DNA from 3 places in the Luteibacter sp. 621 genome. Region 3 is predicted to be linked to each of the others. Evidence: riboswitches for the same ligand, from Rfam matches in the RefSeq annotation. Region 3 holds a riboswitch; each other region holds the start of a gene.
What was found. A riboswitch is a leader RNA that binds a small molecule or an ion and turns the genes downstream of it on or off. The one in region 3 is predicted to bind cobalamin.
Positions count from the first base shown of each region.

Region 1: it holds a riboswitch for cobalamin, as region 3 does, so the genes downstream of both, btuB (TonB-dependent vitamin B12 receptor) here and ABIE56_RS19550 (ribonucleoside-diphosphate reductase subunit alpha) in region 3, are expected to answer to the same signal.
Region 2: it holds a riboswitch for cobalamin, as region 3 does, so the genes downstream of both, ABIE56_RS13745 (TonB-dependent receptor domain-containing protein) here and ABIE56_RS19550 (ribonucleoside-diphosphate reductase subunit alpha) in region 3, are expected to answer to the same signal.

Region 1 is NZ_JBNDKI010000019.1:92,433-95,685, forward strand. Features, by position in the region: gene btuB (TonB-dependent vitamin B12 receptor) at 1-1,860, opposite strand, end outside; cobalamin riboswitch at 1,981-2,213, opposite strand; partial or broken gene ABIE56_RS18030 (acyltransferase family protein) at 2,210-3,253, opposite strand, start outside.
Region 2 is NZ_JBNDKI010000012.1:7,843-11,095, forward strand. Features, by position in the region: gene nagA (N-acetylglucosamine-6-phosphate deacetylase) at 1-283, shown strand, start outside; gene ABIE56_RS13740 (hypothetical protein) at 389-520, opposite strand; cobalamin riboswitch at 1,052-1,287, shown strand; gene ABIE56_RS13745 (TonB-dependent receptor domain-containing protein) at 1,443-3,253, shown strand, end outside.
Region 3 is NZ_JBNDKI010000023.1:42,445-45,697, forward strand. Features, by position in the region: gene ABIE56_RS19545 (response regulator) at 1-619, opposite strand, end outside; cobalamin riboswitch at 834-1,049, shown strand; gene ABIE56_RS19550 (ribonucleoside-diphosphate reductase subunit alpha) at 1,204-3,253, shown strand, end outside.

The DNA of each region.
Region 1 (3,253 bases), on a different contig from region 3:
GAACGTCAGCATCCAGTTGCGGCCGGGCTGGTTGAAATAACGCGCGGTCTCGTAATGGCGGTCGAAAATGTTCTTCGCCGACAGCTCCACGTTCCATGCGGTATCGATCGCATAGGCCATGCGCAGGTCGGTCAGTGCGTAGCCACCCAGGCGATGCAGGTTGGCCGTATCGTCATAGCGGTAGCCCGAAGCGAAAACGCTGGCACCGACGCTGAAGGCGCCGAAGCTGCGATCCAGGTCGACATTGGCGGTGCGGCGCGCGCGGCGTGGCAACAGGTTCCCATGGGTGGCATCGTCGCTGTCGTCTTCCGGCGAGAGCCACGTAGCATTGCCGCCCAGGCGCCAGTCTCCGAGCCTGGTATCGGCCGCCAGTTCCACGCCACGAATGCGCGAACGATCGATGTTGTTGGCGCCGCCGTACGGGAACAGTGGGCCGGTCAGGCTCGAATCGAACACGATCAGGTGATCGATGCGGTTCTGGAACGCATTCACCGACCAGTTGCCCCAACCCGGCGTGCCGCGCAGGCCCAGTTCCCAGTTACGCGAGGTTTCCGGCTTCAGGTCCGGGTTGCCGTAGTCGGGGTAGTACAGGTCGTTGAAGGTCGGCGCCTTGAATGCGGTGCCGTAGCTCGCGGTCACGCGAAGATCCTTCGTCAACGCGTAGCCGTACTGCAGGCTGCCCGTGGTCTTGCCACCGAACTGGCTGTTCTCGTCGCGGCGCACGCTACCCTGGATGGAGTTGTCGCCGAATTCCTGCTGCCACTGGGCGAACAGCGCGTGGTTACGGCGTGCATCCACGAAGTAATCCGTGCTGCCGACCACGCGATCGCGCTGCCAGTCGAAACCCAGTGTCGTGAGGCCCCAGGCGCCACCGACCTTGCCCAGGTCCGCCTGCAGCGAGGCCAGGTCACGGTGCGTATTGAACGTATCGGCGTAGACGCCGTTCTCGTAGTCCGTCGACAGATCGAGGCTGCGACCGACGTTCAGCGTCACCAGTGCGTCCTGCGCCGGACGGTAGCGAAGACGGCCGCCCACGGTCTGCGTCGCCGATTCGGCGTAGTTGCTGCTGGTGCCGTCGTAATAGTTGTGGCCTTCGCTGCGGGTGGCGCTGGCATCGGCATCCCACTGCTCGTCAAAGCGCCAGCCGCCCTTCAACGAGAGCGCATTGTTGCGGTAACCATCATCATCCGGCTCGTAGGTGTAGCAACCGCCACCGCCCGGGCTGGGCTTGCCGCGGCACGCGTTGATGCCATGGGTCTGGTCGTGGCTGGCTTCCACCGAATACCAGCCATTCGCGCCGCGGCCCGCGAAGCCGGCCGATCCGCGCAATGTCGACCAACTGCCCACGCCCACGGAAAGGTTCGGCACGAACGCGCCCTGCGGGTGGCGGGTAAAGATCTGGATCACGCCGCCCAGCGCATCGGAGCCATACAGGCTCGAGTACGGGCCGCGCACGATCTCGATCCGCTCGATCTGGTCGACCGGGATGTCCTGGAATGCGGCGGTACCGGAGGTCGCCGAACCGATCTTCACGCCATCGACGAGCACCAGCACGTGGTCGGATTCGGTGCCACGCATGAATACCGACGTGGCCTTGCCCGGGCCGCCGTTGTTGGCGATGGATACGCCCGGCGTGGTGCGCAGCAGATCGGCAAGCGAGCGCGGCTGCAGGCGTTCGATATCGGCGCGATCGATCACCGTGGATGCCGAGAGCACCTGGTTCAGGGTCTGCTCGGTGCGGCTGGCGGTGACGACGACCTTGTCCAGGTCGGTGGAGGGTGCGTCGTCGGCGTGGGCGACGACGGGAGCGGTCATCGCAAGAGCGATGGCCAGGGCGAGGCGGGACGAATGGAGCGACACGTTGTAGTTCCCTGCAGACCGCGCCTACCCGCGCGGTATTGGATGCGAGGGACGGACGTGGGCAAGGTGCAAGCGACGGCGAACGGAGTCGGGCCACCCGCGACCAGGGCCCTCCGCCTGTCCGGTGATACCACGTGGGCCGGTCTCCGGGCTCGCGAGCGCAGGGGTTACCTGCAAGGGCTGGCGCCTTCCCATGCCGCGAACGGCACAGTGGCTTCTGCCAGCCCCTTCAACTCGCCTACCGTTGCGGGGGCAGCTCCGGAATGGCGCAGGCACGCGGCCTGCGGGTCACCGGATTCCCGTTTCAATCCGCGGCGCTGGCGCCTTGGATCACCCTGGGTCCGCGTAGTGTAGCGGAACGGCGCTCGCGCCAACGCAAACATGGCCGTTCCACGCCGTAGTGCAGGGTTGCGCCCACGGCGAGCACCACCAGGGCGAAGGCGATGAAGCGCCACGCCGGATGGCCGTCCAGCCGCCCGTCCAGCAGGGCCACGGTGAGCATGAAGGCGCCCTTATGGCTGAGGTACAGGCTGTACGAGGCACGCGCCAGCCAACCCGCGCCAGGGATGCGCCACCGGGCCAGCCACGTACTGCCCGTTGCCATCCCGACGAAGCCGGCCATCGCAAGGGCCACGAGCGGGTAGCCGACTGCGTTCTGCCAGAAGCCGAGCCGGCTGCCGTCGAAGAACGCGATGCAGCCGGTGAGCAGCAGGGCCGATGCGCCCAGCAGCGCCGCACCCCGGCGCTGCCCCCAGGCAAGCCATGTCGGGCGAAACACCGCGCATGCCGCCACGGCCACGCCCGCAAGCAGGCCATCGAGGCGTGAATACGTGGGGTAGTACAGGTAACGCAGGTACATCGGCCCGATGGGGTCGCCGGCGAGGTCGAGCGGCCCCAGGTGCACCTGCCAGAGCCACGCACGCAGCGCGATGCCACCCACCACCACCGCTGCGCAGAGGAGGATGAAGCGCGTCGCCGTCAGCCGGCCGGCCAGGACGATCGCCAGCAGCGGAAACACCAGGTAGAAGTGCTCCTCCACGCACAGCGACCACACATGGGAGAAGGCATATCGCTGCGGCGCGTCGAAGAAAAGGTTGAACGTGAAGGTGGCGAACTGCCATGCAGGTTGCATCAGCGGGGTTTCACGCCACAGCGGCCACGCGAGGTACAGGCCCAGCACCACGGCATACGCAGGCAGGATGCGAAAAGCGCGCCGTGCATAGAACGCCTGCATGTCCAGCCGTCCCGTATCACGCAGGGCGATAAACGCCTGCGAACCGATCAGGTAACCGCTGAGCACGAAGAACAGGTCTACCCCCATCCAGCCGGAACGCTCGAGGACGCCAAAGTTTTCGCCCAGGCCGCCGATAAGGTAGCTGTGGAACAGCATCAC
Region 2 (3,253 bases), on a different contig from region 3:
CGAGACGATCACGGCGAAGGATGGTGTCTGCCAGACGGCCGATGGCACGCTGGCCGGCTCGGCGCTGGATATGGCCTCGGCGGTGCGCAATACGATCAATATGGTGGGCGTGCCTTACGATGAGGCGGCGCGCATGGCATCGACGTACCCGGCGGCGTTCCTGGGCCTGGGTGCGACGCACGGCCACATCGCCGCGGGCTTCCGCGCGGATTTCGTGGTGCTGGACGATACCCACCACGTGGTCGAAACCTGGATCGGCGGCCAGCGCGTCTACACCGCCTGATCAGGCTCGCCTTCGGCTTTGCGCTCTTCCTGTAGGAGCGCGCTTGCGCGCGATGCCTCACGAAGCAGCGATGCGGAAACGCCATCGTGTGCTTCCGCACGTCGCTCACTGCGCGCTGGCAATCACCGTCGCCGGCACGCTACCCGCGCCACTCGTCACGATCGCACCCATGGTCAGCACGCACGTCAGCACGGCGGCGACGAAGAAGGTCTTCAGCAGGAAGGTTTCGGTTTTCATGGTCGGTCTCCTTGGTTTAGGTCGATGGGGCGTCGAGGCCCCTTGTCTTGGAGAGTGCATGCGCCGTGCCAACGTGCGCGGTGCTTAACGAAGGGCGCTGCGAGGCCGTGTCCCGTGGTCTGCGCGTTGATCATCGGCGCGTCCGCGGACGGTGGCCTGTCCGCAAACCAGTGTCCGGACGCATGGTTCAATGGGGGGTGTCCGGCATCGCCGCTTCGTGAGGTGATCGCGCGCGAGCGCGCTCCTACAGGGGTGACCGCACCGATATGGTGGCTTGTGGCGCATGAAACGGGGCGTTTGGACTCGGCGGTGGGCAGGCCCCTGGGGCCGACATGAGCGGAGGGCCGCCGGGCGATTCGCTTATCGCGATGAGGCTGCCTACGGCCCGGTCCGAAGGTCCGCGACTGGCGGCCCCAGGGGCCTGCCCACCACCGACCCCGACGACCCCCAGCCTAAGGCGGCGCAAGCCGCTCAACGCATGCATTCGCCGAGGCGAATGAACTGATTCCCTCCGATCCCGCCCAATCACCGCTAGAATGCCCCCGTTCGGGTGTCCACCCGCCTCCATGGCGGTAAGGATGAAACGGGAAGCCGGTGCGCCGCTGAAGCGGCAAGGCCGGCACTGCCCCCGCAACGGTAAGCCCCAGGGGAACACCCCCGTTCTGTCCGGCCTTGGCCACTGCTCCGAACGGGGTGGGAAGGCGCCGGAAGAATCCGCGAGCGCGGCAAGGGCGAGTCCGGAGACCGGCCCGAAACACCCCCTGCGCCAGCCATGGCCGCGGGGGTGAACCTGTTTCGGACGATTCGCGGCGGGCGGATCCGGACAGCCTCCGGGCCCCGCTGCCCGTGCGCCGTTCGCTCCTCCCCCGTGGCCGTCCCGGTTTAAAGACTTGCCGCCCTGCGGCACGAGGACGCTCCACACATGAAGAAGACCCTGCTCGCGACAGCCCTGCTGTCGTCCATCGCCATCGCGCATGCCGCCGACGCCCCGGAAACGCTGCCCTCGGTCGTCGTCACCGCCAACCGCGCGCCCACCCCGCTGGACGAGGTGCTCGCCCCGGTCACCGTGATCACCCGCGACGATATCGAGCGCCTGCAGCCCACCAGCGTGCAGGACCTGCTCACCGGCCTGCCCGGCGTGGTCATGGCCAACACCGGCGGCCTCGGCCAGCAGACCTCGATGTTCATGCGCGGCACCAACTCGGCCCATACGCTGGTGCTGATCGATGGCGTGCGCGTCGGCACCGTGGGTGCCGGCCTGCCGGCCTACGAGCAGCTCCCCGTGGAGCAGATCGACCACATCGAAGTCGTGCGTGGCCCGCGCTCCACCCTGTACGGCTCGGACGCCATCGGTGGCGTCATCCAGATCTTCACCCGCCACGGCCAGGCCGGCGAAGCGCCGACCCCGTCGGTCTCGGTGACCGGTGGCAGCCATGGCTACACCGCCGGCCAGGTCGGCGTTTCCGGTGGCACCACGCACGGCTGGTACAACGCCAGCCTGGGCGGCCAGTACACCGCGGGCATCAACGCCTGCCGCATCGGCGCCGCCGACGCTGGCAAGGGTTGTTTCACCGATGAGCCGGATCACGATGCCTACCGCACCTACAACGGCGCGCTCTCGGGCGGCTACCGCTGGGATGACGGCACCGAGCTCACCGGCAGCTGGCTGCGCAGCAAGGGCACCATCGAATATGACGGTGATTTCCAGAACCTGACCCGCCGTTCGCAGCAGGTCGCTGGCGGCAAGCTCAGCTTCGACGCCATGGCCGACTGGCGCATGTCGGTAAGCCTGGGCCAGAACCAGGACCGCGCGGACAACTACCTCAACGGTTCGGAAAAGACCTGGTACGACGCAGACTTCAATCCGCACGTGGGCGCCGATAAGCTGCGCATGGGTTACCTGTACTCCAAGCGCAACCAGGCCGCCTGGCAGAACGATTTCACCCTGGCGCCGGGCCAGACCCTGAGCGCGGGCGTGGATTACCAGCAGGAGAAGCTGGATAGCGATACGGATTATCTCAAGACCACCCGCAACAACACCGGCGTGTTCGCCCTGTACCAGGGCGTGTTCGGGCCGCACGAGATCCAGCTCTCCGCGCGCCACGACCACAACAACCAGTTCGGCAACCACAACACCGGCTCGGCGGCGTACGGCTTCCGCTTCGATAACGGCATGCGCATCACCGCGTCGTACGGCACGGCGTTCCATGCGCCGACCTTCAACGACGAGTACTACCCCTACGGTGCGCCCGTCTCGCTGAAGCCGGAGAAGTCGCGCACGGCCGAGATCGGCCTGAGCGGCGGCCCGGGCATCTGGAACTGGGCGGTGAACGCCTACCAGACCAAGGTGGATGACCTGATCGGCTACGACGCCAACTTCCTGCCGATCAACGTGAGCCAGGCGCGCATCCGCGGGCTGGAAGGCCAGCTGGGCGCCGATGTGGATGGCTGGCACGTGCGTACCTACCTGACGCTGCAGCAGCCGCTGAACCGCGATAGCGGCCCGCAGGAAGACAACCTGCTGGCCCGCCGCCCGCGCCGCACCGGCCGCGTGGACCTGGACAAGGACCTGGGCGCATTCACGCTGGGCGGCTCGGTGTACGCCGCGGGTTACAGCTACGACGATGCGGCCAACACCACCCGCCTTGGCGGCTACACCACCGCTGACCTGCGCGCCACCTGGCACGTGGACAACGCCTGGAGCGTGCAGGGTCGCGTGGCCAATGTGGCGGA
Region 3 (3,253 bases):
CCAGCGGCTGGCGCCGGCCGAATGCCAGGAGCTGTGCGGCCAGGCGCGAGCCGCGGTCCACGCCGGCCATGGCGTTCGCCACGCGGCGCTCGGCACGTGCATTGCCGGCGACATCGGTGGCAAGCAGCTGCAGGTTGCCGCTGATCACCTGCAGCAGGTTATTGAAGTCGTGCGCCACGCCACCGGTGAGCTTCCCGATCGCGTCCATCTTCTGTGCCTGGCGCAGCTGGTCCTGGGTGATGTCGGCCGAGCCGTCACCACCCGGCCCCATCCAGGCCTGGTCGGCATTGCCAGGGCGGAACGTGGCGAGGATGACCGCCTCACCCACCGCCGGGCTGCTCCAGGTTTCCAGTGACACGCGCCACGGCAGGTTGTCGGACGCAGCAACCTCAAGGTCACGAATGCCGCGCGCACCGATCGCCGCAAGCACGGCCTCGATGGCTTCGCGGCCCGCCGGGCTCCAGAACGCGAGGAACGAGTGCCCGCGCAGGCGTTCGCGCGCCCACGCATTTGCGTGCAGCATCGTTCCCGAGGGCGAAAGCGCCACCAGGCCAAAGGGCACCGCATCAAGCGATTGGTTGAGCAGTGCGTGGTCTTGCAGCGTGAACGTCGATGGCATCGAACCGCGTGGTCCTTAGGATGGTGGCTTGGAACGGGCCCGAATCTTAGCCTCGGGCCGCAATCGCTTATGTGTAGACGCTCTTCACATGCCAGGACAGGTATTGATCAAGGCGTGATCAGGGGCTTCGCCAGCGCATTCACGCAACCCATTGAGCAGGAAGCGCATTGGAAAAAATACCCTATATCTTGTGTTGACCTGCCCTGGTCCCAGCTATATCGTGTGTCCCGTTGGTGTCCGAGGCGGCGCGACTGCCCGTCGGACTTAAAAGGGAATCCGGTGTAAATCCGGAACTGCCCCGCAGCGGTAAGTGGAAACGACCCCGTTCAAAGCACTGGCCCTTCGGGGGCTGGGAAGCGACGGGTAGGCAGGGCGGCATGCCGCCCTACGTCCACGAAGTCCGAAGACCTGCCAGCAGCCATGCCCGAAGGGCATGGTTCGTGGTGACGGCTTCCGCGGGGAGGCACGTCGCGGACCGAAGCCCCACGCGCGGCTTCGTCCCCGGCTTTCCCGTCCTTGCCTACCCACATCAAGCCCCGTCCGAGGGAACGGGAGTCTGGACCAGGCCCTGGGGCACGCCAAGCATGACGACGATGGATTCCGCAGCGCGCGAGCGCACCGAGACGGCCGATGCGGCCGCCACCCCCACTACCAGCACCGACAAGGCCCCCGCAGCGGGCTACCGCCAGGACGCCCCACCGGCGTTCGCCCTTACCCCGCCACACAACCCCGGCCAGATGCGCGTGACGAAGCGCAACGGTGGCCAGGAAACCGTGGATGTGAACAAGATCGTGCGCGCGGTGACGCGCAGCGCCGATGGCCTGTTCGCGGTCGATCCCATGCGCGTGGCGCTGAAGACGATCGGCGGCCTGTACGACGGCGCCACCACCCAGGAGCTCGACCAGCTTTCCATCCGCACCTCCGCGGCGCTCACCGCCGAGGAGCCGGAATACGGCCAGCTCGCCGCGCGCCTGCTCTCCGCCTTCATCGACAAGGAAGTGAGCGGCCAGGAGATCCAGTCGTTCTCGCAATCGATCAACATCGGCGGTGAGCTTGGCATCCTCAACGAGCGCCTGCGCGCGTTCGTGACCGCCAACGCACGCAAGCTCAACGATGCGATCGACCTGAACGCCTCGCGCCGCTTCGAATACTTCGGCCTGCGCACGGTGTACGACCGTTACCTGCTGCGCCACCCGACCAAGCGCCACGTCATCGAGACCCCGCAGTATTTCTTCATGCGCATCGCCTGCGCACTCGGCGGCAACGATGTGGCCGAGACGCTGGAGCTGTACCGCATGCTCTCGTCGCTCGAGTACCTGGCCAGCTCGCCCACGCTGTTCAACGCCGGCACGGCGCACGAGCAGCTGTCGTCGTGCTTCCTGCTCGATTCGCCGCAGGATGACCTGGCATCGATCTATTCGAAGTATGGCGACGTGGCCCAGCTCTCGAAGTTCGCTGGTGGTATTGGCCTGGCCTACTCGCGCATCCGTTCGCGCGGCTCGCTCATCCGCGGCACCAACGGCCACTCCAACGGCCTGGTGCCCTGGCTGAAGACCCTCGATGCCTCGGTCGCCGCGGTGAACCAGGGTGGCAAACGCAAGGGCGCCGCCTGCGTGTACCTGGAAAGCTGGCACGCGGATATCGAGGAATTCCTCGAATTGCGCGAAAACACCGGTGACGACGCCCGCCGCACCCATAACCTGAACTTGGCCAACTGGGTGCCCGACCTGTTCATGCGCCGCGTCGAGACCGATGGCGACTGGTCGCTGTTCGATCCAAAGATCGTGCCGCACTTCGTCGATACCTGGGGCGCCACGTTCGAGGCCGCGTACGAAAAGGCCGAGGCCGAGGGCCTGGCCAGCAAGCAGGTGAAGGCGCGCGAGCTATACGCCCGCATGCTGCGTTCGCTGGCGCAGACCGGCAACGGCTGGATGACCTTCAAGGATCGCTCCAACGCCACCAGCAACCAGACGGCAAAGCCCGAGAACGTCATCCACCTCTCGAACCTGTGCACCGAGATTCTCGAGGTGACCAACGAGGGCGAGACCGCGGTGTGCAACCTGGGTTCGGTGAACCTCGCCCGCCACGTCGTGGATGGTGCGTTTGATTTCGAGAAGCTGGCCAGCACCGTGCGCACCGCCGTGCGCCAGCTCAACCGCGTGATCGACCTGAATTTCTACCCGATCGATACCGCGCGCACCGCGAACATGAAGTGGCGCCCGGTGGGCCTGGGCGTGATGGGCCTGCAGGATGTGTTCTTCAAGCTGCGCCTGCGCTTTGATTCGGATGAAGCCCGCGAGCTGTCCACGCGCATCTCGGAAGAGATCTACTTCCACGCGCTGTCGCAGTCCAACGAGATCGCCGAGCGCGACGGTGCCCACCCGGGCTTCGACGAGAGCCGCGCCGCCAACGGCGAGCTCCAGTTCGATTACTGGCCCGCCGCTACGCCGAACGGCAAGGATGGCCGTTGGGCCGAGCTGCGCGAGAAGGTGAAGACGCACGGCCTGCGCAACTCGCTGCTCATCGCCATCGCGCCGACCGCCACCATCGCGTCCATCGCCGGTTGCTACGAGTGCATCGAGCCGCAGGTCTCCAACCTGTTCAAGCGCGAAACGCTCTCGGGCGATTTCCTGG